One region of the Agarivorans litoreus genome, then DNA from elsewhere that is predicted to be linked to it. Evidence: predicted binding sites of a transcription regulator. Region 1 holds the regulator's gene; the other holds the start of a gene.

What was found. Region 1 encodes sigma-54, which starts transcription at its own class of promoters, with help from an activator protein. Its sites were predicted from a motif close to GTTGGCACGNNNNTNGNNT; they were not measured.
Region 2: the regulator sigma-54 is predicted to act here: its motif matches at 1,718-1,736, upstream of K5L93_RS15635 (CmpA/NrtA family ABC transporter substrate-binding protein).

The regions. Positions count from the first base shown of each region.
Region 1 covers NZ_BLPI01000001.1:2,832,484-2,836,044, reverse strand. The annotation lists gene lptA (lipopolysaccharide transport periplasmic protein LptA) at 1-328, shown strand, start outside; gene lptB (LPS export ABC transporter ATP-binding protein) at 328-1,053, shown strand; gene K5L93_RS13140 (RNA polymerase factor sigma-54) at 1,105-2,607, shown strand; gene hpf (ribosome hibernation promoting factor) at 2,633-2,920, shown strand; gene ptsN (PTS IIA-like nitrogen regulatory protein PtsN) at 2,929-3,372, shown strand; gene rapZ (RNase adapter RapZ) at 3,399-3,561, shown strand, end outside.
Region 2 covers NZ_BLPI01000001.1:3,391,952-3,395,512, forward strand. The annotation lists gene K5L93_RS15620 (M48 family metallopeptidase) at 1-405, shown strand, start outside; gene K5L93_RS15625 (GNAT family N-acetyltransferase) at 389-874, shown strand; gene bamJ (BamJ family beta-barrel-assembly machinery protein) at 928-1,548, shown strand; gene K5L93_RS15635 (CmpA/NrtA family ABC transporter substrate-binding protein) at 1,792-3,177, shown strand; gene K5L93_RS15640 (ABC transporter permease) at 3,247-3,561, shown strand, end outside.

The DNA.
Region 1 (3,561 bases):
AGAACTAAGCGTTATTGGTAGCGAAGAAAAAGGCAGCGAAGTTATGATCGCTAAAGGCGAACCCGCAACGTTTTATCAATTACTTGATAGCGGCAAGCCAATTGAAGCTGAAGCTAACGAAGTGCGTTACGACTTAAAAACCCAAACGCTAACACTCACTACCAATGCTCAACTCAAACAAGAAGAGAGCTTGGTAAAGGGTAAAATGATCAAATACAGCATTAATAAACAAGAAATGGTGGCTCAAGGCGACGAGAATAGCCGTGTCACCACTATTTTCTTGCCTCAACAGCTTGATGAGCTAACCCCCAAGGAAGACCAGCAATAATGAGCACCCTAATTGCTGAAAACTTGGCTAAGGCTTACAAAGGCCGCAAAGTTGTCAAAAACGTTAGCTTAAACGTAGAGACCGGCAAAATTGTCGGTTTACTTGGCCCAAACGGCGCTGGCAAAACAACCACTTTTTACATGGTGGTGGGTTTGGTGCCTCGTGACCAAGGCCGAATTCTCATCGACGATGACGATATATCCAGTACTGCAATGCACACCCGTGCACGCAAAGGCATTGGCTATCTTCCGCAAGAAGCCTCTATCTTTCGCCGCTTATCCGTAGAGAAGAACATTCTTGCCGTATTAGAGACTCGAAAAGACCTCGATAAAGAGCAACAAATTGGCGCATTAGACGACCTTCTTGAAGAGTTTCACATTGGCCATATTCGCAAAAACCTAGGCATGAGCTTATCGGGTGGTGAACGCCGAAGAGTTGAAATTGCTCGAGCACTAGCCGCCGCACCTAAGTTTATTTTGCTTGACGAACCCTTCGCGGGGGTAGATCCTATTTCTGTTATCGATATTAAAAAGATCATTGAACACCTACGTGATCGCGGTCTAGGTGTACTAATAACCGACCACAATGTTCGAGAAACTCTCGATGTTTGTGAGCATGCCTATATCGTTAGCCAAGGTGAATTGATAGCCTCAGGAAAGCCAGAAGAAATTCTCGAAAACGAACATGTGAAACGAGTTTATCTCGGGGAACAATTCAAGCTATAGTTAAAGTGCAAGTTTAAAAAAGACAATAAAAAGAAGGAACAGCGGTAGTTAATGAAAGCATCTTTGCAGTTGCGTCTTGGTCAGCAGTTAACCATGACCCCCCAGTTACAACAGGCCATTCGCTTACTCCAGCTTTCAACACTGGATTTACAGCAAGAGATCCAAGAGGCTCTGGAAAGTAACCCTCTGCTTGAGGCGGATGAGTCTCATGCCAATGATAGTGACGCAAACGACGCTAAATCTACTAATGAGAAGTCTACCGAGGCCGAATCCACTGCGGACATAGACAACAGTCAAATTGAAGCAGGCGATGCCATTAATCAAGAAACTGTTTCTGACGACCTCCCTGTTGACTCTACTTGGGACGATATCTACAGCGCTAGTTCTGCTCCGGCCAGCTCATCTGGCAATGCCATCAGCGACGACAACGACATGGTGTTTCAGGGCGAAACTGTCGACTCATTGCAAGACCACTTATTGTGGCAAATGCAACTCACTCCATTTAGTGAAGTAGACCAAGCTATTGCTTTAGCCATTATTGATGCGGTAGATGAATCGGGCTACCTCACTCAAGACTGTGAGCAGCTACTGGAAGGCTTACGTTCAAGCGATAACAATGACTTAGATGTAGAGCTGGATGAAGTAGAAGCGGTGCTTAAGCGCATTCAGCATTTTGACCCGGTTGGTATAGCAGCGCGCTCGCTGCAAGAGTGTTTACTAATCCAATTAAGTCGCTTTGCCGAAGACACACCTTGGCTAAATGAAGCCAAAGACGTAGTTTCAAATCACATTGATGTATTAGCTAATCGCGATTTTCGTCTATTAGCCCGTAAAACCAAACTTAAAGAAGACCAGTTACGCGAAGTTATGCGTTTGATTCATACGCTTGAACCTCGGCCTGGTAACGCAGTTGAGCCTAACCAAGCCCAGTATATTATCCCAGATGTATCGGTTGTTAAGCGCCAAGGACGCTGGGTGGTAGAACTCAACCCAGATGCAATGCCTAAGTTACGGGTTAACTCCCATTATGCATCTTTAAGTAAAACCTCCACCAACGCTAACGATACCCAGTTTATTCGTAGCCACTTACAAGAAGCCAAGTGGTTTATTAAAAGTATCGAGAGCCGCAACGAAACCCTATTAAAAGTATCCAACTGCATTGTTCATCATCAACAGGCGTTTTTTGAATATGGCGAAGAAGCCATGAAGCCAATGGTACTGAACGATGTTGCAGAAGCTGTAGAAATGCATGAATCCACTATTTCCCGAGTAACCACCCAAAAGTTCATGCACACACCGCGCGGTATCTTCGAGCTTAAGTATTTCTTTTCTAGCCATGTGGCTACCGATGGTGGAGGTGAGTGTTCATCAACCGCTATTCGTGCATTAATCAAGAAACTGGTAGCTGCCGAAAATACCAGTAAACCACTCAGCGACAGCAAAATTGCTGATATTTTGGCAGATCAGGGGATCAAGGTGGCAAGACGTACAATTGCTAAATATCGTGAATCTTTAGCAATTCCACCTTCTAACCAACGAAAGAGCCTTATTTAAGGCCACTAAAAAGGGGAAGATATCTATGCAAATTAACCTTACTGGACACCACGTAGAAATAACTGAATCTTTGAAAGAATATGTCCACAGCAAGTTTGCCAAACTCACCCGACGATTCGATCAAATCAATAATGTTCACGTCATCCTCAACGTCGAAAAGCTGAACCAAATTGCTGAAGCTACATTACATTTAAACGGCGGCGAAGTATTTGCCACCTCTGAGCACTCTGACATGTATGCTGCCATAGACAGCCTGATTGATAAACTTGATCGCCAAGTCATCAAACATAAAGAAAAACTTAACAAACGTTAACCAACCTTATGCAACTAAACAAAGTACTTAGCTTGAACTGCACTCAAAGTGCAGTTCAATGCTCTTCAAAAAAGCGCGCCCTAGAAATAGTCAGCGAGCTGGCTGCCAAACAGCTTGATACTACTACCCAATGCATTTTCGAAAGCTTGTTAAATCGAGAAAAGATGGGCAGTACTGGTATTGGCCAAGGCATTGCAATTCCTCATGGCCGTATTGACAACCAACATCAAGCCACTGCGGTTTTCTTGCGTTGCGATCCCCCCATTTCTTTCGATGCTATTGATAACAAGCCGGTTGACTTAGTATTTGCATTACTAGTACCCGAAGATCAATGTAAGCAACATCTTAATACTCTTGCTCAAGTCGCTGAAAAACTTAACGATAAGCAAATATGTAAACAACTTCGTTGTGCACAAAGTGATGACGAATTGTACGACATCATGGTAGCCTAATAGGCTAATCAGCCTTAGGGGTTATCATGGAACTGATCATCGTTAGTGGGCGCTCGGGTTCAGGAAAAACCGTCGCCTTAAGAGTATTAGAAGATCTCGGCTACTACTGTGTCGATAACTTGCCGGTTGTACTTTGGCAATCACTTATCGACAACTTAAAAAAAACCTATTCTAAAGTAGCAATTAGCA
Region 2 (3,561 bases), 560 kb from region 1:
GCTGTTGCAATTGGCGTAAGTGACGATGTAAAACATAAGGGAGCCGCTATGGCTGCACTTGGTTTAGGAGTGCAATACGGCGTGTTACTGCCCTATGGTCGTACCCAAGAAAGCGAAGCAGATTTAATGGGCTTAGACTTAATGGCCAGCGCCGGTTTTAATCCTCGCGCGAGTGTCGCTCTTTGGCAAAATATGGCTAAAGCGGGTGGTGGTTCAGTCCCCGAGTTTTTGTCAACTCACCCTTCAAATCAAACGCGTATTGCTGATTTAGAAGAACGTATGCCGCGTGCCATTCAACTAGAAAAGCAAGCCATTGCCCAAGGCAAAAACCCTCAGTGTATTCGCCCTGCCAGTTTTGATACTAAAAATATCTCTAAAGAGCCAGATATTGATAAAACTAGCTAGTCTTAGTGATGCCGAAGACATCTGCCGGGTTCAACGACGAAGCTGGCAGCATGTCTACTCTCAGCAACTCATTGCCGATATGTTTCAAGCCCTACCATTTGAACTGCATCAGCAACTGTGGCTGCAACGTCTTAGCTGTGAAGAAAACCAAATCTGGGTATTAAAAACGACGGGCATACAGGGTTTTTTAATGCTGGAGAAGCAAGCGCCAGAGATTGAATTAGCGGCACTGTATTTACAACCGGATGTCATTGGCCAAGGCTGGGGCAGAGCCTTATTGGAACAAGCTTGTCAGAGCACTGCGCAGAAGGATGTGTACTGCTGGGTGATGCAAGATAACCCGCATGCACAGGGCTTTTATCGCCATATGGGCTTTAAATTTACTGGTGAGCAACGCCAAGTAGAATTTGCCAGCAGTTACTTTGTTCAAAAAAAGGCGCATTTAGCCGCAGACCAACGGTTTTTCTAGTGACTTTGTGGTAATCTTTTGGCTCTTTTTAACGATCAGAATTAAGAGTTCAAATGAGCGATAAATATCAAGGCGCAGCAGCGCAAGCAAGTTACGGCTACGGCCTTCAAATTGGTGAGCAAATTGAGCGTGCAGCATTCGACGGCTTAGAAGTGAATGCAATGCTTGACGGTATTCGTGACGTAATGCAAGGCGCGCAACCACAGCTTGATGAAGCAGTTATTAGTGCGGCTTTCCAAGAAATTACTAAAGAAATTGAAGCAAAAAAAGCTGAGCAACATAAAGAAGCAATGGCTGAAGGCGAAAATTTCTTAGCTGATAACGGCAAACGCCCAGAAATTAACAAAACAGAATCTGGTCTTCAATACGAAGTATTAGTTGAAGGTGAAGGCGAATCGCCAAGTGCTAGCAGCAAAGTACAAGTTCACTATGAAGGCACCTTAATTTCTGGCGAAGTATTCGACAGCTCTGTACAGCGTGGTCAACCTGCAGAATTCCCTGTAAATGGTGTAATTAAAGGTTGGACTGAAGCGCTACAACGCATGAAAGTGGGTGACAAATGGAAGCTGTACATTCCTCAAGAGCTTGCTTATGGCTCTCAAGGTGCAGGTGCAGCAATTCCTCCTTTTGCAGCCCTAGTATTTGAAGTTGAGTTACTAGCTATTCTTGGCTAATAGTAATTTCAATTAATAGAAGCCGGCTTTAAGCCGGTTTTTTTATGCGCCAAAGTTGTGCGTGGCTGTTCTAAGTTAGTGAATTTTATGAAAAAACACGAATACTCCTTTAGGGGTAATTGTGTTTGTAAGTTAATGATTTTTGGTGTTAAAAAAATGTGATCTAGATCTTGGCACATCCTTAGCTACTCCCTAAGTGTTATCACAAATTAGTTACTTCCAACTGGGTATTAGGAGCAGGGAATGCAGAAATCAGCACCATTAAGCTTACAAAAAATCATTAAGACGACCATCGCCGCTGCAGTGGTATCGGCCAGTTTTATTGGCTTCAGCCATGCAGAAGTGGGAGAGCCAGAGAAGGAAGATCTTAAGTTTGGTTTTATTAAACTTACCGACATGGCTCCACTTGCAGTGGCGTATGAAAAAGGCTACTTCGAAGACGAAGGATTGTATGTTCAGTTAGAAGCGCAAGCTAACTGGAAAGTATTATTAGACCGCGTAATTACCGGTGAGCTAGATGGCGCTCACATGTTGGCTGGTCAACCTTTAGGTGCCACCATTGGCTTTGGTACTAAAGCCGACATTATTACAGCGTTCAGCATGGACTTAAACGGTAACGCAATTACCGTATCAAACGATATTTGGGCACAGATGAAACCGCACGTGCCACATAAAGATGGTAAGCCTGTTCATCCAATTAAAGCCGATGCGCTTAAGCCGGTAGTGGATAGTTACGTCGACCAAGGTAAGCCATTTAACATGGGCATGGTATTCCCAGTGTCTACACATAACTACGAGTTACGTTACTGGTTAGCTGCTGGTGGTATTCACCCCGGTTACTACGCGCCGCACAAAGGCGATACCTCTGGCAAAATTGATGCTGATGCGCTGTTGTCTGTAACGCCACCTCCGCAAATGCCATCAACCATGGAAGCTGGCACTATCTACGGTTACTGTGTGGGTGAACCTTGGAACCAACAAGCCGTATTTAAAGGCATTGGTGTTCCAGTTGTTACCGACTATGAGATTTGGAAAAACAACCCAGAGAAAGTGTTTGGTGTAAGTAAAGGTTGGGCTGACGAATATCCAAATACCCACATTCGCGTAGTGAAAGCAATGATTCGTGCAGCTAAGTGGTTGGATGAAGAGAACAACAAAAACCGCCCAGAAGCCGTTAAAATTCTCTCTAAAAGCCAATATGTTGGTGCCGACCACGACGTAATTGCCAACAGCATGACAGGTACTTTTGAATACGAGAAAGGCGATAAGCGCGAAGTGCCAGACTTTAACGTATTCTTCCGTTACAACGCGACTTACCCATACTACAGTGACGCGATTTGGTACCTAACGCAGATGCGTCGCTGGGGACAAATTTCTGATAACAAACCAGACTCTTGGTATATGGATATCGCTAAGAAAGTATATCGCCCAGACATTTACGCAATTGCCGCGAAAGAGCTAATTGCTGATGGTGTGATTGATGCTAGCGAGTTTCCTGATTTTGCTACCGAGAGTGGCTTTAAACCGCCACAAAAACATTTCATTGATAACATTGTTTACGATGGTTCAAAACCCAATGCGTATCTTGAGAAGTTTTCGATTGGCCTGAAAAAAGACGACAAGATCTAAGCCGAATCGTTATTGAGAGCGGCCGGGCTTAAGGGCCCGGCATCGAGATTTGCAAAAGGAGTTGTAGAGATGAAAGACAAGTTAATTCACTCTTTAGAAACTGTAGGATTAAGCCCTATGGTACCCGTGGTTCGTTTGGCTAGCGGTGAAAACCCAAAGCAGCAATGTACCGAAATATTTGAACGAATAGGCCTGCCTATTTTGGCCATTGCTTTGTTCTTGTTGTTGTGGAGTGTATCAGCGGCAAAAGTACAAACTAGCCTAGGAACCTTGCCTGGCCCAGCTCAAGTTTGGGAGCAATACCAAGGCTTAGTGGTAGAGCATAAAGAGGAGCGTGCGAAAGAAGAGGCCTTCTATGAACGTCAAGAAGCTCGCAATGCGAAG